One region of the Anaerosalibacter sp. Marseille-P3206 genome, then DNA from elsewhere that is predicted to be linked to it. Evidence: riboswitches for the same ligand, from Rfam matches in the RefSeq annotation. Region 1 holds a riboswitch; the other holds the start of a gene.

Region 1 (15,726 bases):
ACTTTGCCATTTCATCTACATCTTTTATTTCAATATCTCTAATCTTTAAACCTATTAATTTTGGATTCTTGTCAAATAAGGACAATACCTTGAATCCTGCATCCTCGAATCCCTTATAGTTTGCAACCGCTTGGCCTAGATTACCTGCACCAGCTATTACGGTATTATAGCATTTATCTAGCCCCAATATTTTACCTAATTCAGTTTTTAATTCATCCACATTATACCCGTACCCTTGTTGACCAAATCCACCAAAATTATTTAAATCTTGTCTTATTTGTGATGCTGTAAATCCTGTTAATTTACTTAATTCTTGGGATGAAATTCTGTTTATCCCTTTGTTTAAAAGCTCTCCTAAATATCTATAATATTTGGGTAATCGCCTTATAACTGTCATTGACACTTTGCTTTCTCTTTCCATTAAAAATCCCTCACTCCCTATATTAAAACTATACACTATATTTAACATTTGTCCACCCAAATTTAATATGTAATATTTAATATGTAATTGAAAAACACTTTATTACTTTAAGTAGTTATTAAATAATTATAACATTTTGCTATTATTGTGTCAATTTGTATAAGTTTTATAACTCATGTATATAAATATTTTTATTAGAAATAATATCTATATACTTTTAGAAGGAGGAATTATTATGGCTAGTAAAGAACAATTACGAAAAGTTGCAATGTATTGCAACGAATACAGACCTGTTTTTGATACTTCTTTTTCTTCTAGTACTTCTCATTTTGAAGAAACAAAAAGTTGTAAAAACTGCGAACACTTTACTGAAAGCGGTTTTTGCGACATAAATTTGGTAGATAAGATACTTTCAAGTCTTTCAATGGAATTAGGCAAGAAATAGTCCTTGACCTTTTCTAGGGCTATTTTTTTTGATAGAATATAATATAGAATTTATAAGGGGGACAAGGTGATGATAGTATTATCCTGTAGTAATATAAATAAAAGTTTTATAGTGGATAACATATTAGAAAATATAAGTTTTTCAGTGAATGAAGGAGAGAAAATTGGTGTAGTTGGATTAAATGGTTCTGGTAAAACTACACTTTTCAATATAATATCAGGAGAAGTCCCTAGTGATAGTGGAGATATCTTTGTACAAAAAGACCTGCAAATAGGTTATTTAAAACAACATACTCATGTAGAAAGTGACAGAACTGTATTTGATGAGTGCTTAGAGGTATTTATTCCCCTTATTGAGATGGAAAGAGAGCTAAGAGATTTAGAACAACAGATAAGTATTGAAGGTAATAATGGTGAATCAGAAGAATTAAACAAGCTTATGAATAGATATGCTGATCTCTTGGAAGAATTTACTCAAAAAAATGGGTATGGTTTTAAAAGTGAAATAAAAGGGATTTTAAAGGGTCTAGGTTTCTCTGAAGAAGAAATGGAAAAGGAAGTAAATAAATTAAGTGGTGGACAAAAGGCCAGATTGTCTCTTGGTAAACTACTACTTAAAAAACCTAATCTACTGCTTCTTGATGAGCCTACTAACCATTTGGATATAGAAGCTATTAGTTGGCTGGAGAAATTCCTAAAAGATTATAGTGGAGCTGCACTGATTATCTCTCATGACAGATACTTTCTAGATAATGTAGTAACTAAAATATTTCAACTAGAAAATTTAAATCTCAAAACATACAATGGCAATTATACTGAATTCATGAAAAAGAGAAAAGTAGAAATGGAATTATTGAAAAAACAATATGAAAATCAGCAAAAGGAAATTGAAAGACAAGAAGAGATCATCAAGAGATTTGCAAACTACGGTGGTCAAAGATATATAAAACAAGCCCAAAGTAGACAAAAGCTTCTTGATAAGATGAAAAAAATAGACAAGCCTATTGAAAACTCTAAAAAAACAAATTTGAGATTTGAACCTAAAATAGTAAGTGGTAGAGAAGTATTAGCTGTGGAATCTCTAGGGAAATCCTTTGACAACTTCAAGCTATTTGAAGATATTAACTTCAATATCTATAGAGGTGAAAAAGTAGGCCTCATTGGTCCTAATGGCATTGGTAAAACTACTCTTTTTAAAATGGTATTAGGAGATACAATGGCAAGTGAGGGAAATATTAAGCTAGGTCATCATGTGAATATTGGTTACTTTGACCAAGAACAAACTAAACTGAATTTAGAAAAAACCGTTATTGATGAAATATGGGATGAAAACTCCTCCTTTGATCATTATCAAGTAAGATCATATTTAGCACAGTTTTTATTTATAGGCGATGATATATTTAAAGAAATTAACGATTTGAGTGGTGGAGAAAGAAGTAGACTTGCACTTCTAAAGCTAATGTTATCAAAAGCAAATTTCCTACTCATGGACGAACCTACCAACCATTTAGATATAGATTCTAAAGAAGTACTAGAAGATGCTCTCAAAGACTATGATGGTACTCTATTAGTCATCTCTCATGATAGATATTTTTTAAATAAAGTTGTTGACAAAGTCCTTGAACTAACTGAAGAAGGATTAAAAGAATACTTAGGGAATTATAACTACTATGTAGAAAAGAAAAATGAAGTAATTGAAATAGAAGAGGAAGAAGAAAAAACTAAAACTCAATTAAAATTAGAAAGAAAAAAAGAAAGAGAATTAAGAGAAAAGGAAAAAGAAAAAAAGAGAAAAATAATTGAACTTGAAGAATCAATCAAACAGCTAGAAGAACAAATAAGTGAAATTGACCATATTATGTGTGATCCTAATATTTATGAAGAACCAGAAAAAGTTCAGCAATTAGCCATAAAAAGAGACGAAACTCATAATGAATTGGACAAGTTATATGAAAAGTGGATTAACATAACTGAAAAATAAAAAAATCATTATTCACAACAAATCCACAAGTTATCCACAATATCCACATGTTTATCCACAAGTACATGCCCTATTCTATCAAATATTTCTCAAGTTCTCCACATTATCCACACTTTTTTAATTATTTGCTAATTGAAGTGTGGATAATATGTGCAAAAATTGTTGATTATTTCACTCCCAATTCTAAATTTGGCTCAACATTTAAGTCGAAATTTGAAGTAAACCCATCTATATAATTAAAATATGCAGCAGAACCAATCATTGCAGCATTGTCTGTACACAATATGGTGGAAGGATATTTGATTTCAATTCCTTCTTCCTTTCCTCTACTCTCTAGTAGATTTCTTAGTCCTGTATTAGCTGCTACTCCTCCTGCCAATACAATAGTTTTACTTTTTCTTTCCAATGCAAGTTTGATACTCTTTTCTACAAGCACTTCTATTGCAGCCTGTTGAAAACTTGCGGCCACATCTTCTACTACTATCTCTTCACCCATTTGCTTTGCATGATTAAGATAATTTAATACAGCAGTTTTAAGCCCACTAAAACTAAAGTCATATCCTTTTTCATCTAAGCAAGGTCTAGGAAAATCTATAGCTTTTCTATTGCCTTCATATGACATCTTGTCAATAAGTGGTCCTCCAGGATAAGGAAGTCCTAAGGATCTGGCAACTTTGTCAAAAGCTTCCCCTGCAGCATCATCTCTAGTTCTACCTATCATTTCATAATCTGTGTATGAATTTGCTTGGACTAAATAAGTATGTCCACCAGATACCACTAGACAAGTAAAAGGTGGCTTTAAATCACTATGGGTAATATAGTTGGCACAAATATGCCCTTCTATATGATTAACACCTACAAGTGGTACATTTAATCCATATGCAATGGCCTTGGCACTTGATATTCCAACTAAAAGTGCTCCTACCAATCCAGGTCCTCTTGTAACCCCTACTATATCCACATCACTAAATCCAATTTTAGCTTCATCAAGAGCTTGTTGTATGATACTATTAATGCTTTCAATGTGCTTTCTTGAAGCTACCTCTGGCACTACTCCACCAAATTTCCTATGTATCTCTATTTGTGAAGAGATAACATTTGAAAGTACTTCCCTACCACCTCTAAGAACTGCACAAGAAGTCTCATCACAGGAAGTCTCTATTGCTAATGTAATAATATTCTTTTCCATTGTTTTCACCTCTGTTAACCATCTATTCTTTTCCACATAATAATTGCATCCTCATTGTCATCAGCATAATATTTCGGTCTAATTCCATATTCTTTAAATCCATATTGTTTGTAAAGATTTTTTGCTACTTCATTAGACTTTCTTACTTCCAATGTCATAGCTCTTATATTTCTTACACTACACACATCTATTAGACCCTCTATTATTTTTTTACCTATACCTAATCCTCTATAATCCTTATGCACTGCAATATTAGTAATATGTCCTTCATCTATTATAAGCCATATACCACCATAGCCTACTATCTTTCCATCTGCCTCTGCAACAACATATTTTGCAAGCATATTCTGTGTTATTTCCACAACAAAAGAATCCTTAGACCAAGGTGTAGTAAAAGAAATCTTTTCAATTTCTATCACATCATCTATATGCTCTTCTGTCATTTCCTTAATAATTATATCCATGTACTCACTACCTTTTTTTTAATTCTCTTTGAGCTTGAGACTCTCTTAAATAATCAGGAACTAATTCAAAATAGTTCTCTCTTTCTCCTGTATTCCATTTATTTAATGCTAATTCCCCTACACTTGAAGCCCTTGACATATTTAGTGATACAGGTGCAAATAGTGCCTTATCTAGAAGTCTATCCATTATTCTCTCTTTAAACACATTTGTGCCATCACCATTGAACATAACCATTTCATAATTATCATCTATAAAATCTAAAAGTTCATCAACTTCAAATATTGTGGGTTCTAATACATTTAAAAGTATTCCATTTTCCCATCTATATATTCCAGTGAAAACTCTATCCCTTCTTGCATCCATAATTGGAATAATTGTATCTCCCCAAGGTATATTAAAAGCCAATGCTTCTAGTGTAGATATACCCAAAACTGGTTTGTCTACTACATGAGCCAATCCTTTTATAGTTGCCAGTCCTATTCTAAGTCCTGTAAAAGAACCTGGTCCTACTGCTGCTGCAAACAAATCAATATCTTCTGGCCTCAATCCTAAACTATCCATTACAACTTTTATCATTGGAATAAGCTTTTCTGAATGAGTCATATCTTGATTTAATGTAAATTCACCTAATACTTTCTCCTCATCAACCACAGCACATGTTGCTACTACACTTGATGTATCTACTGCCAATACTTTCACTTATCTCTCAACTCCTCTATTATCCTATTGCTTTTTTCTCCACTACCATAAATACACAATATTCTTTCGTCAATATGGGAACCCATTTTCATTTCAATGGTTAGTAAATCCTCTGGCAATGCCTTTTCTATTTTATTACCCCATTCTATGATAGTAACCCCCTTAGAATAAAAATATTCTTCAAATCCTAAGTCTAGAATATCTTCTACTCCTTCCAATCTGTAAACATCAAAATGATATAGGGGAACTCTTCCCTTGTATTCATTTATAAGTGTAAAAGTAGGGCTAGTTACATAGTCTTTAACGCCTAAACCCTTGGCTATTGACTTGGTCAAAGTAGTCTTTCCTGCTCCTAAATCTCCAATAAAGCAGATGACTTCTCCACCTTTAAGTATACTGCCTAACTTTAAACCAAAATCTTCTGTTTCTTTTAATCCATCTAAAGTAATCTTAAGCATTTCATTCAACTCCTATATTATATGAATCATATCAATTATAGCATTTACAATTTCATTGTGCTATATTAAACTAACTTAAATATTTGCCCCCGGCACTAACTTACTAACTTATTGACAATAAAATAGGACAGAGTATAGTACTCTGTCCAGCCAATATTATTTATGGAGTATCGGTGATACTCTTTTGTATAGAAGGAATGTTATCAATGTTACAATAATGCCTTTCAATAGGTTAAATGGTACAATTGCATATAATATTAGTGATTTGAAATCCACTACATATTTGTTCACTGCATTTCCCATGGAAACAATTGCGTCTAATGGCGCATTAAATAACTTTGCATAAAAAGGTATCATAACATAATAGTTTGCAAAAGACATGACAACAGTCATAGCTAATGTGCCTAGTGCCATCCCTAATACTGCATTCTTGATGTTTTTATTCTTATGATATATATAACCTGCAACATATACAAATACACTTCCTACAACAAAATTTGCAGCCTCACCCACTACCATAGTAGTAGTCCCATCAATAGCTAGATTCAATAAGTTTTTGATAAGTTCAATCATTACTCCTGCCATAGGCCCTAATGCAAAAGAACCCATAAGTGCTGGTACTTCACTTAAATCCATCTTCAAAAATCCAGGTGCAAACCATAGTGGAAACTCTAGTAGCATAAGTACAAAGGCAATGGCTGAAAGTACACCAATTTTTGTAAGAGTTTTTGCTGAAACTCTACCTCTTTCTTTTTTTAGTTCCATTGTTTAATCCCTCCAATTTTGTTATTTCTTCAGGGATTATTAAAATAATAAAGCCCCGAAGATATTTCTTCGGGGCACATATACTCAAATAAATAAGCATGTGTATAAAATCTTCTTCCATCCAGACTTTAACTGTCGGTCTTGGAGTTTCACCAAGTCAACCAAATTGCTTTGGCTCGCGGACTATCACCGCCGGTGAGGAATTGCACCTCGCCCTGAAGATAATCTATATTTTCACTTATATTATACATTTATATCTATTTATAGTCAACTTAATTATACTATCTTCTATAAACTATTTCGCCATCTATAATAGTCATATAAGTTTTTGAATCTATATCCTTAAGAGGATTTCCATCAAATATAACTATATCTGCATCTTTACCCACTTCGATACTACCTACTCTATCAGCAATACCTACTATTTCTGCTGGATTAATAGTTATAGCTTTTAAAGCTTCCATCTCATCTAATCCTGATCTTGCTGCAAGTCCAGCACAAAGAGCTAAATATTGTTCTGGAATAACTGGTGAATCTGTCATAATAGCAATCTTAACTCCTGCTTCATGAAGAATTCTAGGAGTATCGAAAGTTTGGTTTCTAAGCTCTATCTTAGATCTATCAGTCAATGATGGACCTACTATAGCTGGTCTACCTTCTTCAGCTAGGATATCTGCAATCAAATGCCCTTCTGTACAGTGATCTAATGTAATATCTATATCAAATTCCTTTGCAATTCTAATTGCAGTTAAAATATCATCTGCTCTGTGGGCATGAGCTTTTAGTGGGATTTCTTTTTTTATAACTTTAACCATTGCTTCCATTCCCATGTCAAATTCAGGCATCTTTGATGGTTCTTCCACTGCACTTTCTTTCTTTTCTAAATAATCCTTAGCTTTAAATAAAGTCTCTCTCAAAATTGCTGCTGTAGCCATTCTGGTAATAGGTGATTTTTTCTGACTTTCATATACTCTTTTTGGGTTTTCACCAAATGCAACCTTCATAGCTACAGGTTCCTTAAGAATCATATCATCTACCCTTTTGCCATGAGTTTTAATAGCTACAAACTGACCACCTACAACATTAGCACTTCCAGGTCCAGTAACTGCAGTTGTTACTCCGCCTTCACAAGCTTCTCTAACAGTAACATCCATTGGATTTAATCCATCAATTGCTCTAAGTTGTGGAGTTACAGGATCAACCCACTCGTTTCCATCGTCACCTTCAAACCCCATACCATCTTCCCACATGCCTAAGTGACAATGAGCATCAATAAATCCAGGAGTAACCATTCTACCCTCAGCATCAATAACTTCTGCATCTAATGGTGCTACAATATCCTTTCCTACTTCCACTATCTTACCATCATCAATCAGTATACTACCACCTTCAATTACATTTCCTGCCATAGTATAAATATAACCATTTTTAATATATAACATATTCAGTGCCCCCTTATAGAAATATTTAGTTTATCTAATTAACATTATAGCTTTTATTCTTATTACCATCAATAATATTAAGGGCTTTTCCTAAAACATCTGCTAATTCTTCAACGCTACAGGGCTTCTTAAGCACATAATCTATTGTATTTGATTTTTCGTATACTTTATCCGAATACCCTGTAAGTAGTATAAATGGTTTCTCTGGATATTTTTCTTTTACCAACTTAGATACTTCTAATCCATTTATATTTGGCATTGAATAATCACATATCACAATGTCATAAAGATTTTCATCAAGCCTACTTAGTACACTTTCACTATTCGTCTCTACTTCAGCACTCATATCCACCAGCCCAATTAACTCAGCAATAGTCTTTGCCACTGGATACTTATCATCTACTACCAATACCTTTGCTCCATGTATGAATTCACTATTCATTTCATCTTCCACATATCTAATCTCTTTTATGTTTTCCGGAAATATAGTTGTAAAAGTAGTTCCCACACCCATTTCACTATCAACAACTATATCCGCAGAGTGGTTTTCAATTATCTTTTTTGCAGTATTTAAACCTAATCCTGTACCTTCTTTTCCCTTAGTAGTAAAGAATGGATCAAAAATTCTCCTTTTTACGTTTTCACTCATTCCAACTCCTGTATCTGTAATTTGAACATATACTTTTTCATTTTCATCGTAAGTTTTAACAGTAAGAGTACCTCCATCTTCCATGGCAGCCAAAGCATTTAAAAGCACATTCAAAAACACCTGTCGTATTTCAAATTCATCAGCATATATACATCTTTCAGAATTCAATTCTTCTTTAAGTACAATTTCTTTTCCCAACTTCTCAGTATTAAACTTAATTTTATACTTAATCATATTAATACTACTTTTAACTAAATCATTTATCCTATGTAGCTTTTTTTCCCTTATATTGTTACCTTTTATAAATTCCTGAATCTTATCTACCATTGCCTTTCCATCCATCGCAGTATTATAAATTACATTAAGGTAATCTTTTAATTGATTTTCTATATCCTTAAATAACCCTATTTGAGAAAATCCAACAATAGTAGTTAACAGATTGTTGAAATCATGAGTGAAACCCTCCACCAATTCTCCCAAATTCTTTAAATATTCAATTCGTTTCATTTCTTGTCTATACTCTTCATCTGTTTGTTGTTTTTTTGACAAATACAAAAGTGAATAACTTATCAATTCTAAATAAGTATATTTTTTGCCAGTTTTATCATCATCTAATACAAATACATCATGAAGACTAATTAGTTTTACAAATTCCTTTTCAGATAAATCGTCTACAATATATTTAATAATTACCATGATATTTTTTTCTTTACAAAGAGCTTTTAATTTTTTATGATAACTATATAATCCTTTCTTAGTACAGTTTTTAATAATATAATTATTCCTAGTCCCATATATGAGTACTTTTTCAATACCTTTTTCCCTTAAAGCATCTATCTCTTTTTCATACAATTTTATAGCACTTTCTAAATCTATTGTATCTTCTTCTATTAATAATTCTTCTATATCTATACATATTAACTGTCCATTCTCAACTTTTTCAAATAAATCCATTTGAAAGAATTTTGACAAGGCTTCAAAATCTGGTTTTTCTTTATTACCTTTATACAAATAAATAAGCGATCCATTCTCCTCCACTAACTTCATAGCTAATTTATCAAATTGATTAATACTCTTGCCTAATGATTTTAAACCTATAAATCCGCAAAATAATCCCCCTTGGTAACAACACTCATTAATATCGCTCATATTACCACCTCCTAGTGGTTAAACATCTTTCATGCTTAGAGATATTTTACCCTTTGAAACATCTACATCCAATACTTTAACTTTTACTATGTCTCCAACTTTTACTACTTCCATAGGGTGTTTTACATAATTATCACTAAGCTTAGAGATATGAACTAATCCATCTTGTTTTACTCCTATATCTACAAATGCTCCAAAGTCAACTACATTCCTTACAGTACCCGTAAGAATCATATCTGGTTTTAAATCCTCCATATTTAGAACATCAACTCTAAATATAGGCTTAGGCATATCTTCCCTTGGATCTCTTCCCGGTTTTTTAAGCTCTTTTATTATGTCCTTAAGGGTAGGAAGTCCAACATTCAACTCTTCTGCTAGCGTTTTTGCAAATGCATCATCCAATGCTGATCTTTCTAAAATAGCTTCAGCTATTTCATAAGACTCTGGATGAACTCCCGTATTATCTAATGGATTTTCTCCATCAGGTATTCTCAAAAACCCTGCACATTGAACAAATGTCTTATCTCCTAATCCTTTGACTTTCAACAATTGTTTCCTGTTTTTAAACTTTCCTACTTCCTCTCGATACTCAACTATGTTCTTTGCAACCCTATTAGATATACCAGAAACATAGTTAAGTAGTGAAACGCTAGCAGTGTTTAAATCTACCCCCACTGTATTTACACAGTCTTCTACAACCCCTTTTAATGCAACATCCAACTTAGTTTGATTTAAATCATGCTGATATTGCCCAACACCTATGTGTTTAGGCTCAATCTTTACAAGTTCAGCCATTGGATCTTGTAGCCTTCTAGCTATAGAAATGGCTCCTCTAATGGAAACATCCAACTCTGGAAATTCTTCATTTGCTACCTTTGAAGCAGAATATACACTTGCTCCTGCTTCACTTACTATCACATAAGATACTTCTCTGTCTAGCTCCCTAATGGTTTCTGCAACCACTACCTCAGTCTCTCTAGACGCTGTTCCATTTCCTATTGTTAGAACATCTACATCATATTTATTTATTAATTCACTAAGCTTTTCTTTTGTCTTTTCTACTTGATTTTGTGGTTCAGTAGGATACACTACTGTGTTCTCTAAGTATTTGCCAGTTTCATCTACAACAGCCACCTTACATCCTGTCCTAAAACCTGGGTCTACCCCCATTACAACCTTCCCCTTAATAGGTGACTGCATCAAAAGTGGTTTTAAATTAGCTGCAAATACTTTTATGGCTTCTTCTTCCGCTCTTTCAGTAAGATTTGACCTTACTTCCCTCTCTATAGAAGGAGACAATAATCTTTTGTATCCATCTATAATAGCGCCATCTAAATACATAGTAGTTATAGCTTTACTGTTTGATATCATACTATTCCTTATGATATCAAGTATTTCTTCTTCTGGAACTTCTATCTTTACTCTTAAGAACTTCTCTTTTTCTCCCCTATTAATTGCCAATATCCTATGATTTGGAATAGATCTAACTCTTTCCCTATAGGAATAGTACATCTCATAAACAGATTCGCTATCTTTTTCAACCGCCTCTGTAAAAATAACCCCCTTTTCCATATATATTTTTCTTATAGTCTTTCTAAACTCTGCATTATCAGAAACTATCTCAGCAATTATGTCCATGGCGCCATTAAATGCTTCTTCCGTAGTATTTACACCCTTTTCTTCATCAATAAAAGGCAATGCTATCTCATCTAAAGTTCCTTTAAGGCATGAATTACTAAGTATTAATTCTGCTAATGGTTCTAAACCTTTTTCTTTTGCCATAGTAGCTCTAGTTCTTCTCTTTTGCTTGAAAGGTCTATACAAATCTTCTACTCTTTGAAGAGTTTCAGAAGACAGTATCTCGCTTTTTAGTTCACTAGTAAGTTTTCCCTGTTCATCTATAAGGCGAATTACTTCTTCCTGCCTAGTTTCTAAATTTCTTAAATAGCTAAGTCTTTCATCTAGTTCCCTTAAAATGACATCATTAAGTTCTCCAGTTTGTTCTTTTCTGTACCTAGCAATAAAAGGAATAGTATTGCCATCATCTATAAGTTTTATAGTGTTCTCAACTTGAAATCTCTTTAGTTTAAATTCATTTACCAAAATGTTTATTATATCCATTAAAATTTACCATCCTCTTTAAATATTTATATAAATTAAACAATAAGTTTACATTTATCAATTAAATACACTTATATGTGCTATACTACACTAGCTATATTCTACATACAATTTATAATTCCTTTATTTTTTGTAAATTTTTTTAACAAAACAAAAAGCCCTTAATTTTTAAGGGCTTTTTGTTTTAAATATTCATTTATGAAAATATCTAAATCTCCATCCATTACTCCATTTATATCTCCAACTTCTGCATTAGTCCTATGGTCTTTAACTAGATTATAAGGATGAAATACATAGGATCTAATTTGAGAACCCCAAGCAATTTGGGTATACTTCCCTTGTAAGTCTTCGATTTTTTCCTTGTGTTCTTCTTCTTTAAGCTGTATAAGCTTTGCCTTTAACATTCTCATTGCAGTTGTCTTGTTACTAAGCTGAGATCTTTCGTTTTGACATTGAACAACAATCCCAGTTGGAATATGGGTTATTCTAACAGCTGAGTCAGTGGTGTTTACATACTGACCTCCAGCACCACTAGACCTATAAGTGTCTATTTTTAAATCACTTGCATTTATATCTATCTCATTATCATCATCTATTTCAGGATATACATCTACACTGGCAAATGAAGTATGCCTTCTCCCAGATGAATCAAAAGGTGATATTCTAACCAATCTATGAACTCCTTTTTCTGCTTTCAAATACCCATAGGCATTAAACCCTCCTATACGAAGAGTGACACTCTTTATGCCTCCCTCTGTATCAGGTAAAATATCTAAGGTATCTACCTTAAATTCCTTACTTTCTGCCCAACGTCTATACATTCTTAAAAGCATTTCTGCCCAGTCTTGTGCTTCCAATCCTCCTGCACCTGAGTGAATTGAAAGAATTGCATTTTTCTTGTCATAGTCTCCACTCAATAGAGTATCTAATTTTAACCTTTGAATATTTTTATTGACTCTTACAAAAACATTTTTAACTTCTCCTACCATAGAGTAATCTTCTTCTTCAAAGACTAAATCTATTAAGACTTCTAAGTCTTCTACTTCCTCACACAATTTCTCGTAGTATTCTACCTTGTCTTTTAAGTTTTTCGATTCTTGAAGAATCTTTTGAGCTCTTTCTTGATCATCCCAAAAGTCCTTTTCTATGGCCAAAGTATCTAATTCTTTCACTCTTTTTTTTATATTATCCAAGTCAAAGAGAAACACCCAGCTCATCTATTGCTTGTTTCATATCAGCAATCCTATCTCTATACTCATATAGTTCTTCCATTGAATCACTCCTTTAATTATAAATCTTTTCCACAGCATTTCTTATATTTCAAACCACTGCCACATGGACAAGGATCATTTCTTCCAATTTTTTTGCCTTTAACTATTGGTTTTTGTTTTACATCTTCACCATTTTGATTAGTTCCAGCTACTTTAGCTACTCTTTTTCTTTCGATCTTATCAGGCATCTCCACATGATACAAGAAGCGAACAGTATCAATTTGAATGTTCTTAATCATCTCTTCAAACATATCAAATCCTTCAACTTGATAAGCTCTAACTGGATCTTCTTGACCATAGGCCCTAAGACCAATTCCCTGTCTCAACTGATCCATAGCATCAATATGATCCATCCACTTATTGTCAACTACTTGAAGTAAAATAACTCTTTCGATTTCTCTAAATCTTTCTTCTCCAATTTCAGTTTCTTTATTTCTATACAATTCTTCTGCAAGCTTAATCAATTCTTCTTTAAGTTCTTCATCAGAATATTTTTTAACTCTTTCAAGAGTTAAATATCCCTTTGGTAAAAATATACTGCCTAAATAAACTTCAAGACCTTCTAAATCCCATTCTTCAGGATAGTTACTTCCTTGAGAATACATAGTTATTGCATCTTCTATTATTCTCTTAATCATTGAAACAATGTGGTCTCTTAAATTTTCTCCTTCTAGTACCTTTCTTCTTTCACCATATATTACTTCTCTTTGTTTGTTCATTACATCATCATATTGGAGTACATGTTTTCTTATTGCAAAGTTATTCCCTTCAACTTTCATTTGAGCTCTTTCTATAGATTTTGTCAAAAGATTGTGCTCTAGTGGTTCGTCATCAGGCATACTAGCATTTTCCATAATCCCAATTATTCTTTCTCCTCCAAACAGACGCATCAAATCATCTTCAAGGGAAATATAGAATTTTGTACTTCCTGGGTCTCCTTGACGACCAGCACGACCCCTAAGCTGATTGTCTATTCTTCTTGACTCATGTCGTTCTGTGCCTATTATGTGTAATCCTCCTACTGAAATTACCTTTTCATGTTCACTATCAGTTTCACTCTTATACTTTTCATGTATAGAATTGTATACCTTTCTAGCTTCTACGATTTCTGGATCATCGTTTTCAGCAAAACTATCTACAAGAGATATTATATGATCACTATAGCCTTTTTTCTTCATTTCTGCCTTTGAAAGATACTCTGAATTTCCTCCAAGTACAATATCAGTACCACGTCCAGCCATATTGGTAGCAATAGTCACTGAGCCCATTCTACCTGCTTGAGCAACTATTTCAGCTTCTTTATCATGGTGTTTAGCATTTAATACTTCATGAGTAATTTTTTCTTTTTTAAGAAGTTTACTTAAAACTTCTGATTTTTCTATAGATATAGTTCCAACTAATATAGGTTGACCCTTTGCATGTTTTTCCTTTATCTCTTCTACTACAGCATTGAATTTAGCTTCTTCTGTCTTATAAATCACATCATGATGATCTTCTCTTATGACAGGTTTATTTGTAGGTATTTCCACTACATCCATACCATAGATTTCCTTAAATTCATCTTCCTCTGTTTTAGCTGTACCGGTCATACCAGAAAGTTTATTGTACATTCTAAAGTAGTTTTGGAATGTAATAGTTGCCAATGTCTTAGATTCACTTCTTACATTTAGCCCTTCCTTTGCTTCAATAGCTTGATGTAGACCATCACTATATCTTCTGCCATACATAAGTCTTCCAGTAAATTCATCTACTATGATTACTTCTCCATCTTTTACAACATAGTCAATATCTCTCTTCATAAGATATCTAGCTTTCAATCCTTGATTTACATGATGTGCTATTTCCATATTTTCTGGATCAGCTAGATTTTCTATTCCAAAATAACTTTCAGCTTTTTTAGTTCCCTTCTCTGTCAATGTAACACTTCTTGCCTTTTCATCCATAACAAAATCTACGACTTCTTCTTTTATTTCTCTATTAAATGGATCGGTCTTTGTTTCACTAGGATCTAGCACTCTTCCCTTAAGTCCTCTTACAAATCCATCTGCTACCTTATATAATTCTGTAGATTTGTCTCCTGTACCTGAAATGATAAGAGGTGTTCTAGCTTCATCTACTAATATACTGTCAACCTCGTCAACTATGGCAAAATTTAGTTCTCTTTGAACCATTTCATTTTTAAATATAACCATATTGTCTCTTAGGTAATCAAATCCAAATTCATTGTTTGTACCATAGGTAATATCTGCGTTATAGGCTTTCTTTCTCTCCTCATTGTCCATATCATGTACAATACAGCCTACACTTAATCCTAAGAATTCGTATATTTTTCCCATCCACTCTTTGTCTCTTTTTGCCAAGTAATCATTAACAGTGATTATATGGACACCTTTTCCTGTAAGGGCATTTAAATAAGCAGGAAGTGTAGCAACCAGTGTCTTTCCTTCACCTGTTTTCATTTCAGCTATTCTTCCTTGATGAAGTATTATGCCTCCAAGTAATTGAACTCTAAAATGTCTCATACCTAATACTCTACTAGAAGCTTCCCTCGCTACTGCAAAAGCTTCAGGAATAAGATTGTCTAATTCTTCACCATTACTAAGTCTATCTTTGAATTCTTGAGTCTTACCTCTCAATTCTTCATCAGAAAGTGCTTTATATTCACCTTCTAG
Region 2 (15,726 bases), on a different contig from region 1:
TTTCACTTATAGTTATGATATTTACTTTAACAGCTTCATTTGGATTTGGATATTTGTTTGGCAAATTATTTAATATGAACTGGAAGCTTTCAAGCCTTATTTCAGCTGGTACTGGAATATGTGGAGGATCCGCTATAGCTGCTTTATCTCCAGTTATTGAAGCTGATAATAGCGATATAACTTATGCTATTTCAGCTACTTTTATATTTGATATTGTAATGATTGTACTATTTCCTATAATGGGAAAGAAACTTGGACTTTCTGACTTAGCTTATGGCCTTTGGGCAGGAACAGCAGTAAATGATACTTCATCTGTAGTAGCTGCAGGCTATGCTTACTCTAATGCAGCTGGAGAATTTGCTACAATTGTAAAATTAACTCGTACGCTTTCTATTATACCAGTAGTTATAATATTCTCTTATATAAATCAAAAGGTAAAACATAAAAATTTAATAGCTGAAGATGGATCTGAATATCAAAAGATATCTCTTAAATCTATTTTCCCCTATTTTATTGTGTTATTTATTCTAGCTGCCATAATAAATAGCTTAGGCTTAATTCCTACTAAATTAGGATTAATCATAAAAGACACTAGTAAGTTTTTTATGATAATGGCACTAGGAGCAATAGGACTTAAAACAGATCTTAAAGAAATAAAAAACTCAGGTCTTGCACCTATGCTTCATGGCTTTATAATATCAGCTATTGTTGTTATTGTATCACTATGTGTTCAATTTACATTAGGTCAAATATAAAACAGCAATAAAGTAAATGAGGATATATGAACCATATATCCTCATTTATTTTTATTTATTAATTTTTTCTATAGCTTATCAAAGAAAAAAGACTTTATTACTGCAAGATATTCTCTGATATGTGAATATAAAATTATCGTTGGAGGTGTTTTAGCAGGAAGTCCATAGGGAATTGCTCCAAGCCTTTTAGCTAATAGTTTTGATCTAAAAACATGATACCTATTAGTTGCTATTAAGATACTTATGTTTTCTTTATCATCCACTTCTCTTATTTTGTCTAAGCTGAATTTTAGATTTTCAAAAGTTGTTGTAGATTTATCTTCTAGAATTATTCTATCATTTTCAATACCATTATCTACTAAGTATTTCTCCATAGCCTGCGCTTCTGAAACATCTTCATCTATACCTTGTCCACCAGATACTACCACTTTGATATCATTATTTTCAATTAAATATTCTCTTGCAATACTTAGTCTTTCTTGTAAAGATGGAGAAGGCTTATCCCCATATAGTCTTGCTCCTAAAACAATCACATAATCTACTTTTTTAGTTGACATATTCCTTCCCTCTATAATAATCAAACTTTCAATAATTATAAAAGATATTGCTAATATTGAAAGCAAAGTAATCAATATTCTAGCCATTATTTTTTTCATAGTATATCCCCCTAGTATACAATTACTATATATTAGTATACTATACCTTAATGCTATAGGTCATCTTTTTCCAAGTTAGTAACTTCATTATATTCTAATTTACCTTTTATTAATAACCACAAAAAATTCATTACTGCAAATAACAAGAACATACCTCCTATGAAAATTGGTATGAAATATGGATATTCTGGCAATATATCAAAAAATGGATTTTGTGGTTTAACTGCCAAATAGGCATAATTACCTCCAGTAATTTTATTTAATATTATTACTATTAAAATATATAACATGCTTATTTTATAGCTATTTAGTAGTGACTTCTTTGTCGGAGTATAATCATATATAATTCCTAAAAATAATATAGTTAGTATGATTCCAATATGGCCTAAAAAGAATTGAATAAACATTGCATTAGGAAATCCTAAATTTGAAGTATCAGGATTTAATAGTGCCATTATAGCTCCTGAAAATCCCCAATAGAATAGTAAATCAAAATATTTATCATTCATCTTAATTAACAAAATTATACATAATAACTCACTTATCCTACATGGATATAATGGTAAAGATTCTTTTAATGTAAAGTTTCCAGTAAATATATACCATGAATATAACAAAATTTGTTGTATAATTAATATAGTTAATAAAAGTCTCTTTCCTACTATTTGATGTTTATTATTATTCCTTAAATCTCCTTTAAAATGAACTATTATCATACCTAATAATACTACCGATAACATTATTTCTAGATGTATTTTTGAAAAATAAGCTATTCCTGGATTGTTTGAATGAAAAAGTGAAGAAATGAAATATTTCATATTGAAATCTCCTATCTAATAAATTTAATTAATAATAATTTATTTTACCACTAATTAAATTCTAATACCAGAAAAATTCCTTATATACAAATTATATTTATCTAGAATTAAGTGAGCAAGTGAGTCAAAGGACCGTCCCCTGACTCATATTTCTTTTAATAAATTTGCCATTTCTATTGCTGTTATTGCTGCATCATAGCCTTTGTTTCCACTCTTAGTTCCTGCCCTTTCAATAGCTTGTTCTATATTGTCCGTAGTAAGTACCCCAAATATGATTGGTATCTCTGTATCTAGAGAAATATTAGCTATTCCTTTTGATACTTCACTTGATACATAGTCAAAATGAGGAGTTGAGCCTCTGATTACTGCACCAAGACATATTACAGCATCATATTTTTTAGACTTTGCTAATTTCTTTGCAACTAGTGGAATTTCAAAAGCTCCAGGAACCCAAGCAATTTCAATGTCTTCTTCTTTTGAACCATGTCTTTTTAATCCATCTAGTGCTCCAGATAATAGTTTACTACCTATGAATTCATTAAATCTTCCTATAACGATAGCAAATTTGAAACCATCAGCAATTAACTTTCCTTCATATGTTTTCATCTTTCCATCTCCTCTATTTTATATTTAATATATGTCCCATCTTTTCTTTTTTGGTTTTTAAATAGAAATAGTCTTTCTCATTTGGATTTATTTCTATTGGAACTCTTTCAACTACTTCTAAGCCATAACCAGATAATCCATGAATTTTTTTAGGATTATTTGTCATGAGTCTTATCTTTTTTGCTCCTAAGTCTGCTAATATTTGAGCACCTATTCCATAGTCTCTCAAGTCTTCTGGATACCCTAATGCTAAATTTGCTTCTACTGTGTCCATGCCTTGTTCTTGAAGCTCGTAGGCTTTGATTTTGTTTATTAGACCTATTCCCCTACCTTCTTGTCTCATATATAAGATTATTCCTCTTCCTTCTTTGTCTATCCTTTTCATAGCTTCATGAAGTTGTTCTCCACAATCACATCTTAATGAACCAAATACATCTCCTGTTAAACATTCAGAATGAACCCTTACAAGTACTGGTTCGTCTTCTTTAATATCTCCTTTAACTAATGCCACGTGGTGTTCACCATTTATTTTGTTTACATAACCAACTAGATCAAAATCACCATAAATAGTAGGCAATTTCGCTTGTGAAACCCTTGTTACAAGTATTTCATTTTTTCTTCTGTATGCTATCAAATCAGCAATAGTTATTATTTTTAAATCAAACTTCTTAGCATATTCAAAAAGTTGTGGTGTTCTTGCCATTGTACCGTCTTCATTCATTATTTCACATATTACTCCTGCAGGGTATAGTCCTGCCAATCTAGCAAGATCTATTGCAGCTTCTGTATGTCCTGCTCTTTTTAATACTCCGCCTTCTCGTCCTTTCAATGGAAAAATATGTCCTGGACGTCTAAAATCCTCACCAAATATATTTGGGTCTAGTACCTTTTTTACAGTAAGTGCTCTTTCTCCAGCTGAAATTCCCGTAGTTGTGTCTTTATAGTCAATAGAAACAGTAAATGCTGTTTCATGATTGTCTGTATTGTCACTTACCATTTGCTCAATATTTAACTTTTCTAGTCTTTCTCCTGCAATAGGCATACAAACTAATCCTCTTGCATACTTGGTCATAAAGTTAATCTTTTCATCCGTCACTTTTTCAGCTGCTATTATTAAATCTCCTTCATTTTCCCTATCTTCATCATCAATAACTATTACAAAATTACCTTTTGCAATATCTTCTAAAGCTTCTTCTATGGTATTAAACTTTGTCATTTTAGCCCTCCTAAATAAAACCATTTTCTTTTAAAAAATTCATATCTATATTACTTTCTTTTTTAACATCTGTATAATTAAGTAATTTCTCAACATATTTCCCAATTACATCACATTCAATATTAACTAAGTCCCTTGTATTCTTTTTGGTTAATGTAGTGGCTTCTTTGGTATGAGGAATTATGGAGACTCTGAATATTTCTTCATCTACATAACTAACTGTAAGACTAACCCCATCTATAGCAACAGAACCTTTGTAGACTATATATTTAAGTATTTCCTTAGAAGATGATATACTTATCCAAATTGCATCTCCTTCATTTTTGAACTCACTTATTAAACCAGTTCCATCTATATGTCCAGATACTATATGTCCTCCTAATCTGTCTCCGATTTTTAATGCTCTTTCTAAATTAACAAGGCTACCACATTTTAGGAATCCTAGATTTGTCTTTCGTATAGTTTCAGCCATTACATTTGCTTTAAACGAGGAATTGTCAAATTCATTTGCTGTTAGACATACTCCATTAACAGCTATACTATCTCCTATTGATATATTTTCAAATACTTTCTTGCATTCAAAAGTTATAGTCCATATTTTGTTTTCCTCTACTATGTCTAATACCTTTCCAACTTCCTCTACAAGTCCAGTAAACACCTAATCACTTCCTTATTTTAAATAAGCTTCAATCATTATATCTTTGTCCATATTAGTCATTTGTAAGTTTTTAAGATTAATTACATTCTTTAAATAATCTATCCCTGGTCCTTCAACGGGAGTCTTAGCATCTCTTCCCCCTATAATCTTTGGAGCAATAAAAAACACAACTTTGTTTACTAAATTTTCTTTTAAAAAACTAAAGTTTACTTCTCCACCTCCTTCAACAAGCAAACTATCTATTTTTTTCTTTCCCAATTCCTCAATTAGAAATTGTAAATCTACTTTATTGTTTTTAACTGGAGTTATTATTACCTCTGCTCCCCTTTCCTTAAATGCTCTTATATTTTCTTCAGATGCAATATCAGTTACTGCAATAATAGTGTTAGAAGAATTTATGTTTAATACTTTTGAATTAAGAGGAGTTCTTCCATGGCTATCAAGTACTATTCTTACAGGGTCACTACATTCAACATTATTTAATCTTGTATTAAGCATAGAATCATCCATTATTACCGTGTTTACACCAACTAATATAGCTGATACTTTCTGCCGTAATAGATGCCCGTATTCTCTAGATTCTTCCCCTGTTACCCATCTTGACTCTCCTGTATGTGTAGCTATCTTTCCATCTAAGCTCATACCAGCTTTCATAATAGTAAAGGGTCTTTTAGTAGTTATATATTTAATAAATATTTCATTAAGCTTTTCTGCTTTTTCTCTTAAAACTCCGACTATTACATCAACTCCATTATCTTTAAGTATCTTTATTCCCATACCTGATACTATTGGATTAGGATCTTCCATAGCTATAACTACCTTTTTAATTCCACTTTCAACTATCCTATTAGCGCAAGGTGGAGTCTTCCCATAGTGAGAACAAGGTTCCAATGTAACATACATAGTAGCATCGTGGACATCTTGGGTTGCATTATTTAGTGCATTAACTTCAGCGTGACTTTCTCCATATTTTTTATGATAGCCTTCAGCGATTATATTCCCATTCTTTACAATCACTGCTCCTACTAAAGGATTGGGGCTTGTAAATCCCATACCTTTTTCTGCAAGATTTAAAGCTACTTTCATAAAATATTCATCATTCATATTATCCCCCCAAAAATTATTAAAAGCCCCGAAATTTATTTCAGGGCTTGATTAAGCACTTTTATATAACAAGAATAATAATTACAATTACTCCTATTAATATTTACACCTTCTTTCATCCAGACTATACTGTCGGCTTCGGAATCTCACCGAATCATGCCTATTAGGCTCGTGGGCTTTACCACCGGTGGGGAATCACACCCCGCCCTGAAGGAATATTCAGTTTTCAATATTATAATAACATTGTACAACACATTTATCAATACTAATTATTTCTCTCTGTATATATTTTATTCTTAATAAACTAACTTATATAGATTATACACTTATTATATAAGATTTAATAATATTTTATTGAATAAATTTATATGATATAATTTTTTATAATGATATAATTAATACTAAGTAGAGGTGTTTATAATGCACAAAACAAAATGTAAAGCTTGCCCAATAGGTTGTGAACTAACGATAGTTAAAGATGAAACTGAACCTTCTAAATATATTGTAACCGGTAATAAATGTAATAGCGGTAGGGAATTTGGATTAAAGGAAGTAACAGAACCTTCAAGAATCATTAATGGTAGAGTACTTCTTAAAAATGGTGTCATAAGTCGTCTCCCAGTTAAAACTACTGGAATTGTTCCACATGATAAAATAAATGAATGTATGAAAATAATTAATTCAACAGAAGTAATAGCACCTATAAAAAAAGGTGATATTGTTATTGAAAACATACTCGGTTTAGGTATAGATGTAGTAGCTGCAAGAAAAGCTTAATAAAAATGAATCTAATGATTTTACTTTTTCATAATCAGGTCCAATATTACCTACAATAAAAGGAATAGGTTGAAATCCATATCCCATGTTTAATATGTTTTCTGCTATCCTTAGATGTGCAATCCAAGTTGCCATATTATCGTCTCCTTTGATTAAATATTCCAAACTAGCTTTGATTATAAAAAAACATTATTTGGGTATTCTAAGTTTGAGGTGAATCGTATGATAGATTTTGTACCTAAACAAATATTTTATGAACCAGATGCACTTAATTACCCACTTGGGAAAAAACTTGTTGAATATTTTAGAGAAATAAATATTCCAATGAAACCTACTACTTCTCACAATAGAGTTACAGGTATAGTTGGAGATACACCAGGAGAAGCTTATGGTGCAGCAAAACAAACACTAGTTATTGGAGTTAGGAGAAGTAAGGAATTTCAAACTTGTAAACCCTCTGCCAACTATCAACTTCCACTAGCTACATCTTGTCCTGGTATGTGTGAATACTGTTATCTTTCAACAACCTTAGGTCCAAAACCTTATCTAAGGGTATATGTAAATATTGAAGAAATACTTGATATAACAAAAAATATAATTGAATCTAGATCTCCTGAGATAACAATATTTGAAGGTGCAGCTACATCTGATCCTATACCTGTGGAAAAATATACTGGCAATTTAAAAAGAACTATAGAGTTTTTTGGTAAGGAACCTTTAGGTCGTTTCAGATTTGTTACTAAATTCACTAATGTAGATAGTCTTTTAAACATAGAACATAATAACCATACAAGATTTAGATTTAGCTTGAACTGTCAACAAGTCATTCAAAATTTCGAGCACAAAACACCATCTCTTCTTGATAGAGTAATTGCAGCCTCTAGGGTATTAAAAGCAGGTTATCCTATTGGATTTATTATTGCTCCTATATTTAGATTTGAAAATTGGAAAAATGAGTATACAGAGCTTTTTATACTATTAGATAAATATTTATATGATAATATGCCATCAAATTGGACTCCTAGTAATTTAACCTTTGAATTTATATCTCATCGCTTTACAACAAGGGCAAAATCAAACATAACTAACGTTTTCCCTAATACTAAACTTCCAATGAATGAAGATGAAAGGAAGTTTAAATACGGTCAGTTTGGATATGGTAAATATATATATCAACCTAATGAAATGAATGAATTAAAGGAATTTTTCTTAAGTAAAACAAAAAAACACTTTCCAGGAGCCAAAATTGAATATTTTGTTTGAATTTTATTTTGTATATTTTTCAATACAAGATTTACAAATACATGCTTTACCTCTTTTATCCTCCGGAACCATTTCTAAAACATATTTTGGTATTTCAATATGTTTACACCAACAATCTTTACTACCATGTTGACAATTGTTTCCTTTTCCACAAATAGGACAAATTTTTTCAGTTTCTTTTAAAGTCACTACCTTCACTCCTTCTATTTATTATAAATATATTTTATCATAATAAATCAATTTTAATCTAAAAAAATAATAATTTCATTTAACACAAGATTAAGACCTATTCCTAATATGTATTTTATATTGTTAACGTTTATCTTTTTGTTCTTGATTTTCTTTATAATACTCAACAATATATTCGTCTAATTTCTGACTTATTTCCAAAATTATTTCTTTACTAAAATTCATTTTATTTGCATTATGCAGTATATTTCTAGTTACTTCCATTTTATCTTTTATCTTCATGCTATATACACCCCTAAAATAACAATCTATATAATTTTATACTATATATTGGCTTATTGCAAGCATTCTATTTATGCTAATTGCAAGTTATAATATAATGTATTTTTCGTTAAAGTATATACTAGGTAGGGAGTGAATAAAATGGAAAATAAAATCGTAATAGATAATAAAGCTATAGGTAAAAGAATACAAAGAGAAAGAAAAAAACTTGGACTCTCACAAGAAAAGTTTGCAGAAATGGTAGACCTTTCAAATTATTATATCGGTCAATTAGAACGAGGAGAAAGACAAATGAGTTTACCTACCTTAGTAGAAATTGCAAATTGCTTACATATATCATTAGATCAACTTGTATTAGGAGAATCAGCATATGAAGTTAATCACATTACAGAAACCTCTGGTATTTATAATCCTAATAATGATAAAAACATAGAAATAATTAATTTAATTAATAAATGTTCGCCTAAAGAATTAGATTTATTTATCGAACTTATTAAAACCATCTTGCCTTATATTAAAAAATAATCCCTAGAAAAATTATTTTCTAAGGATTTTTTCGTATCATTATTAATATTCAACAATTTCTACCTTTTCCATAACTACAGGTTCTAGTGGTTTATCATTTCCATCAGTCTCTACTCCTGCAATTTTATCTACTATTTCCATTCCTTCAAATACTTGCCCAAATACTGTATGCCTACCATCTAGCCAATATGCACCACCTAGTTCTTCATAAGCTTTCACAATAGCTTCAGGAAATCCTTTTTCTTCACCTAATTCTTTCATTTGAGCAATAATTTCTTTATCTACTTTAGTATTTTGTACAATAAAAAATTGGCTTCCATTTGTATTTGGTCCACTATTTGCCATAGATAGTGCTCCTCTAATATTTCTACAATTTACATCAAACTCATCTTCAAAAGACTCACCCCAAATACTTTCTCCACCCATACCTGTACCATCAGGATCTCCACCTTGAATCATGAAATCAGGTATTACTCTATGGAAAGTAACTCCATCATAATATCCATCCTTTGCATGGGTTTTGAAATTTTCAACTGCTTTGGGAGCTGCTTCTGGAAAGAACTTGATTTTAATAGTACCATGATTAGTTTTTATTATAGCTATTTCTTCTCCCTTTTGTGGTAATCGTAATTGTTCCATTTGATCTTCTCCTTTAATTATATTTTCTTTTACTTCTCCTTCAACTACCTTTTCTTTACTTTCACATCCAGTCAATATAATAACCGTAATAGTAAAAATAATTAAAATAGCACCAAGCTTTTTTCTTTTCATATCTCTATTGTCCCTTTCTTAGAATTTTATATTTATATATATGATACATCACCAAGAAATTTTTTCAATAGATTCATCTTCACAAAAAGATTTTACATTGTATAATAGAAGTACATCTTCAATGTTCTTGTCTCTCATGAAATCACTTAAATCCTCATTGTAATATCTAAGATCAACCATATAAATCTCACTAAAATGTTCTGTTAAAAATGGAATAAAACTATTTGCATATGAATCCTTAATAACTAATAGTGTCTTTCCATTATTAACATTAGTACTAATCTTTAATACAGGATGATTCCCATTTAAAAAAACTGTATACTTGTCTTTTTTATTTAGATTATCCATGTCATAAATAGATTTTGAAGTTTCTCCTTCGTCATAATATTCAACTTCATATGTATTCTCAGCTTTAGGAATATATAATTGAATACTATCAGGGTCTAATCTTCTAAATCCTCCCTTTGAATATAATGAACCATAAAAGCTGTCTGAAACCTCTTTTATCTTAAAATCGTCTTCTAAATAAGGTTCAAAACCCATATATTTACCTAATTCTCTATAAGCATAATATGCTCCCTTTGTTGTCCAATGATGGTCTGTTTTATAATAAATATAATCATCCTTATTATTAGATAATACTCCATATACATCAACAAAATCAACACTATCATCTATTGAGTATTTAACTTTATCTATAAAGTCAAGTTCATTATCTACAGGTGCAAACTTTGGTAATTTTTCTTCCATTACCTTTACCGAATTAGGCACCAACATAAAGTATATATTTGTTTGAGGATTTGAAAATGCAAAAGAATTAATAGCATTTAACTTTTTATTGAAGTCTTCAACTTCTGGCTCATTAAACTTTTCCATTAGATATCCATCTTTACATAAAAATACTTCATTGTTTTCCTTCTTGCCAATCATTCTTTCACAATCACTCTTTACCCCAATAAAAAAATCTCTAAAAGGAAATTGGTCAGAAATGTATTTTTCAAAATTTGAAGTATAATCTCCTTTAAATAGCTTTTCCATTGAAAACTGTGGTTTTTGCTCTAATCTTCTATTTTCTATATCTGAAAAATCCCTATCTGGAACCAAAATATTAATAGTACCTATAGTACCAATATATATGAGTAAAAGTGATCCTATTAACTTTTTATATATATTTTTATTTACCTCCAAAATAATACCTCATTTCATTTAAAATCTAAAATATAAAAAAGGATTATAACTTTCATTTACTAAATAAGCAGTACAAATAAATAATATCAAAATTATTATGAGTGAATATATAATAGAATTTAACATCATTGGATTTTCCTTTAATTTACATGCACCTTTTTTAATTATAGGTGTTGAACAAATAATAAGTAGTATAAAAATCAATCCATAGGTAAGTAGATAATAAAGTGATGTACTGTCATAAGCAAGATTTCCTCCAAATCCAAACATAGTACCAATATATCTAAACCCTTGTCCAATGTTTTCAAACTCAAAAAATACCCAACCTATTATTACTACTAACATGGTATAAATACGACTAAGAAATATAGACTTGTCTAACCACTTCTTTAGAAATGCCTTTTCTATAATTATAAATATACAGTAGTACAATCCCCATAAAATGAAATTCCAATTTGCACCATGCCAAAGACCTGTTAAAAACCATACCACAAATAGATTCCTATACTGTTTCAATTTCCCCTCTCTATTTCCACCTAGAGGGATATACACATATTCTCTAAACCAAGTTCCAAGAGAAATATGCCATCTTCTCCAAAACTCTGTTATACTCTTTGATGTATAAGGGTAATCAAAGTTCTTCATAAAATTAAATCCAAACATCTTTCCTAATCCAATAGCCATATCCGAGTATCCACTAAAATCAAAATATATTTGAAATGTAAAAGCTATAATACCAAGCCAAGCTGACAAAATAGAAATATTACTAATAGATGCAGCTTTTACACTATCCCAAAGGATTCCGATATTATTAGCCAAGAGAACCTTTTTAGCTAATCCTATTACAAATAGTTCAGCCCCTTCACCAAATAGTTTAAAACTTTCCTCTCTATTATCAATTTCATGAGATATATCACTATATCTAACTATTGGCCCTGCTACTAATTGAGGAAACATAGTTACATATGTACCAAATGAAATAATATTATTTTGTACTGGAACATTCCCCAAGTATACATCTATTGTATAAGAAAGAGTTTGAAATGTATAAAAAGATATCCCAAGAGGAAGGGGAAAATTTAAAAGTTTAAGATTTAAATTAAAAAGGCTATTTATATTTGTAACTATAAATCCATAATACTTAAAAAAACAAAGTATTCCTAGGTTAACAACCAAGGAATTAATTAAAACTAACTTTGTTATTTTTTTATTTTCTCTGTGTTTATCAATGAGTAATCCATTAAAATAATCAAAAAAAGTAGAAAACAACATTATAAGTATATATATAGGTTCGCCCCATGCATAAAATACCAAGCTAGCAATAAAAAGAACAAGGTTTCTTATGGGTTTAGGACTAATATAATATACAAGTAAAGTTAATGGCAAAAATACAAATAGAAATAATAGACTGCTAAAAACCAAACCTTGTCCACCACCTTGTCATAATAGTTATAATTTTATTTAAAAGATTCATCAAATATATTTTCTATCTTTTCTGCTTCTTCAGATATCACGAAAATAATATAATTACCATTTGACTTCAATATATTTTTTTCTATTAAATAATATTCATCTGGAAGATAATCTTTAAAACTACTTGATTGCGTTTCTATTCTATCTTTGATATCTTCTTTAATATCTTCTATATCTTTTTCTTCTTTAACTTTTAATAATAATAATTCATTTGCTTCAATATTAGTTTTAGCTGTATATAATTTAAAATCTTCAACTTCTTCAATATCAATATCATATAATTTTTCAAGCTTATCGCTATCACTTTCCACCATATTTGATATATCAACAGCTTCTTTTATATTTTGATCAATCTCATCAATAGATGGTTCTTTTGCAGTTGTATTTTTTGAAGAACACCCTGTCAATAGTGTAAACACGATAACTACAATTCCCATAAGTGTAAAAGCATTTTTTTTCATATATTAATCCGTCCTTTCATGATGTTTTTTGTATTTATTTTACATTATCTATAATATAATCAAGCCACAACTTGTAAAATTTATATTTTAAATGTATTCCATCTGGTTCAATTAAATCTTCATTTTCTTCAAATATCGGTCTTAAATCTAAAAAAGATACATTCTCATCTTTACACATTGTTTTAAGTGCTTCATTAAATTTATCTATATTCTCATTGTTTAAGAGTGGCTTTTTTTTCTTAACATGAGATGAAACAGGTGGAATAGACTGAACATAAATATTAGCATTAGGCAGTTTCTCATGAATACTATGTATGAATTCTGCATATTCATCAGCAAACTGATTTCCATCTATCTTCCTTAGTATATCGTTCATTCCAAACATCAAATAGATATTTGATGGATTTACCTTAACAATATCATCTATTTCTTTTTTACCTCCGATTAAAGTGAGTCCTAATTTAGCAATAACATTTTTATCTTCCAATATTTCATAAAAAGATAAACTATCTGTTAGAGAATCTCCTACAAATAAATCATTTTTAAAATGTTCTTTATAGTTACTATTTTTAACTTTTTTAGGTTGAGTAACCTTTTTTTCTTCGCTACTTTTATTGTTATCTTCAACATTATTTTCTTCTTCTACTAAAACTTCTTTTTTTTCTTCAATCTCTTTGCTTTTTTGATCTTCTTCAATCTCTTTTATCATTTTTTTGATAGTCAATTCTTCATCTATTATTTTATTATATGATGATGGAGTTTGCTCATGATTTCCTTCTACAGCTGAGGCTATTGTGTTTTTTTCTTTAGCAACATTATCTTTATTACTTCTATCGTATATGGCCTTTATTGAATGGCTTAAAATAAATATAATACCAATGATTAAAACCACAGAAAAAGCAAACCTTTTTTTGTTAACTATTCTTTTTCTTGTAAATATATTTTTCCTTCTTTTCAATATAATTCCCCCATCACATCATATATAAGCTTCAATATATATTATAGTACATTTCTCAATAAAAATGGTTACAATATTGTATCAAATGCTGTCATTATAAGTCACCACTGTCTATATCTTGTATATAATAATATTTTCACTTGTTATTAAGCTTTTGTAACATTAATATACTAACTTCAACCAGAAAAAATGCATCTACCGGAAACTTTTTCTTTTAAATTTATAACCACTAAATGAAAGTAAAAACTGTGACGGAATATAAAACAACCATACTAACCATTTTGAATTTTTGATACCTATAATGTTATGAAGAAATACATTTATATCACATAGTAAAAAAAGAATCATACCATAAGCTATCATATATCTATTTGGAGATGGAAAATTATTGTTTTTACATGCTTTTATAGCCTTCCATACACTAGTTATTAAGCATATAGAATAATATAGTCCTATAAATAGTATAACATTAATTTTCTTAATTAACCTACTAAATATTATATATAATATTGCTACAAATATAAAAATTAATATAAAGTTTCTGATTGTTTCCTTAGTATTGTCAATATCATATCTTATACAGTAAAGGATTTGAACTATACAAAAAGATGCTACACCAAAAGAATTCTTATATACAATAAGGAAAAAGAAATCTGATAAAACAGTAAAAAAAAGACCAAATTGAAGTAATATAACATCTTTATCGTTAAGCTTATTTTTTCCTATCATTAAAGATATAAAGAAACACATTACTATAATAATAAATTTAAAAACATCTGACAGTATTTTTTCCACTTTTATCACCTTTTTATTATCATTTGTCTCAAATTCATAATGAATTAAATCACTCGTTTTATTAAAACTATCTAATACAAAAGTTTTATCGTCTTCAATACTATTAGAAATGAATATAATCATCCTCTAAATATTAAATTTATATCCTATATTTAGTATGATTATTTAGAGCTAAAATTATGAAAATAGCTTTAGATAAAAAAATAAGTGCTGAAATTCAGCACTTATTTTTTTATCTTTCTACTACCTGGTTTTTCATATGGAATTCCTTTTTTACATAAAGGACATTTTTCTTCATCATATACATCTACTTGAATTTTTACTGCACTATATAGTGGTATAGAAATCTCTTCACTAGTTCTATCTACTATAGAAGCTATACCTACCACTTTCCCACCGAGACTTTCTATTACTTCAACAGTCTCAAAAGATGATTTACCTGTGGTCACTACATCTTCTGCTATTAATACCTTTTGTCCACTTTCTATTTTAAATCCCCTTCTCAATGTCATTTTTCCATCTACTCTTTCTGTAAATATAGAAGGTTTCCCTGTTTGTCTACCTAATTCATACCCTACAATTATTCCACCCATAGCAGGTCCAACTATAATATCAAAATCTACATCTTCAAGTTTTTCTATTATTGCACTTATAGCTTTTTCTGCCTTATCTGGATACTGCAATAATTTTGCACATTGAACATATTTATCACTGTGTTTTCCTGATGAAAGTAAAAAATGTCCTTCAAGAAGTGCTCCTGATTCTTTTAATAGTTCTATCAACATAAATATTACCTCCTCACAATACCTCTTATTTCTTCTAATTTTTCTATACCTTCTCTTTTCATAAACTCTTCAATTCCTTCTATTATGTCTATACATAAATCTGGTTTTACAAAATTACCACTACCTACTTGAATTGCTGTAGCTCCAGCCATGATGAATTCTATTGCATCTTCAGAACTCATGATACCACCTATTCCTATAACTGGAACATCTACTTCACAACATACTTGATAGACCATCCTTAAAGCTATGGGCTTAATACAGGGACCAGATAGTCCTGCTATTATATTGTTAAATACAGGTTTCCTCTTATTAATATCTATAGCCATTCCACTAAATGTATTGACTAGTGAAAGCCCATCAGCTCCTGCCTTAACACAACTATAAGCCATGTCGACTATATTCTCTGCATTTGGTGAAAGTTTTACTATCAATGGTTTTTTACA

What was found. Region 1 has a riboswitch for FMN ahead of BQ9840_RS09970 (ECF transporter S component). Riboswitches for the same ligand answer to the same signal wherever they lie in the genome.
Region 2: it holds a riboswitch for FMN, as region 1 does, so the genes downstream of both, ribD (bifunctional diaminohydroxyphosphoribosylaminopyrimidine deaminase/5-amino-6-(5-phosphoribosylamino)uracil reductase RibD) here and BQ9840_RS09970 (ECF transporter S component) in region 1, are expected to answer to the same signal.

The regions. Positions count from the first base shown of each region.
Region 1 covers NZ_FUHM01000002.1:1,802,240-1,817,965, reverse strand. The annotation lists gene BQ9840_RS10005 (redox-sensing transcriptional repressor Rex) at 1-421, opposite strand, end outside; gene BQ9840_RS10000 (hypothetical protein) at 657-866, shown strand; gene BQ9840_RS09995 (ABC-F family ATP-binding cassette domain-containing protein) at 936-2,846, shown strand; gene tsaD (tRNA (adenosine(37)-N6)-threonylcarbamoyltransferase complex transferase subunit TsaD) at 3,013-4,035, opposite strand; gene rimI (ribosomal protein S18-alanine N-acetyltransferase) at 4,050-4,499, opposite strand; gene tsaB (tRNA (adenosine(37)-N6)-threonylcarbamoyltransferase complex dimerization subunit type 1 TsaB) at 4,507-5,199, opposite strand; gene tsaE (tRNA (adenosine(37)-N6)-threonylcarbamoyltransferase complex ATPase subunit type 1 TsaE) at 5,196-5,657, opposite strand; gene BQ9840_RS09970 (ECF transporter S component) at 5,814-6,422, opposite strand; FMN riboswitch at 6,528-6,649, opposite strand; gene BQ9840_RS09965 (amidohydrolase) at 6,704-7,864, opposite strand; gene BQ9840_RS09960 (hybrid sensor histidine kinase/response regulator) at 7,899-9,662, opposite strand; gene BQ9840_RS09955 (Tex family protein) at 9,681-11,783, opposite strand; one part of gene prfB (peptide chain release factor 2) at 11,945-12,979, opposite strand; one part of gene prfB (peptide chain release factor 2) at 12,981-13,055, opposite strand; gene secA (preprotein translocase subunit SecA) at 13,072-15,726, opposite strand, start outside.
Region 2 covers NZ_FUHM01000001.1:121,027-136,752, reverse strand. The annotation lists gene BQ9840_RS00785 (YeiH family protein) at 1-755, shown strand, start outside; gene BQ9840_RS00780 (YdcF family protein) at 824-1,411, opposite strand; gene BQ9840_RS00775 (YwaF family protein) at 1,465-2,229, opposite strand; gene ribE (6,7-dimethyl-8-ribityllumazine synthase) at 2,374-2,835, opposite strand; gene BQ9840_RS00765 (bifunctional 3,4-dihydroxy-2-butanone-4-phosphate synthase/GTP cyclohydrolase II) at 2,849-4,051, opposite strand; gene BQ9840_RS00760 (riboflavin synthase) at 4,062-4,709, opposite strand; gene ribD (bifunctional diaminohydroxyphosphoribosylaminopyrimidine deaminase/5-amino-6-(5-phosphoribosylamino)uracil reductase RibD) at 4,722-5,813, opposite strand; FMN riboswitch at 5,917-6,032, opposite strand; gene BQ9840_RS00750 (DUF1667 domain-containing protein) at 6,234-6,590, shown strand; gene BQ9840_RS12465 (hypothetical protein) at 6,555-6,725, opposite strand; gene splB (spore photoproduct lyase) at 6,813-7,853, shown strand; gene BQ9840_RS00740 (cysteine-rich CWC family protein) at 7,857-8,042, opposite strand; gene BQ9840_RS00735 (aspartyl-phosphate phosphatase Spo0E family protein) at 8,166-8,324, opposite strand; gene BQ9840_RS00730 (helix-turn-helix domain-containing protein) at 8,466-8,849, shown strand; gene BQ9840_RS00725 (peptidylprolyl isomerase) at 8,892-9,488, opposite strand; gene BQ9840_RS00720 (DHHW family protein) at 9,669-10,808, opposite strand; gene BQ9840_RS00715 (MBOAT family O-acyltransferase) at 10,827-12,080, opposite strand; gene BQ9840_RS00710 (DUF4358 domain-containing protein) at 12,266-12,742, opposite strand; gene BQ9840_RS00705 (GDSL-type esterase/lipase family protein) at 12,777-13,700, opposite strand; gene BQ9840_RS00700 (lysoplasmalogenase family protein) at 13,896-14,618, opposite strand; gene pyrE (orotate phosphoribosyltransferase) at 14,720-15,280, opposite strand; gene BQ9840_RS00690 (dihydroorotate dehydrogenase) at 15,286-15,726, opposite strand, start outside.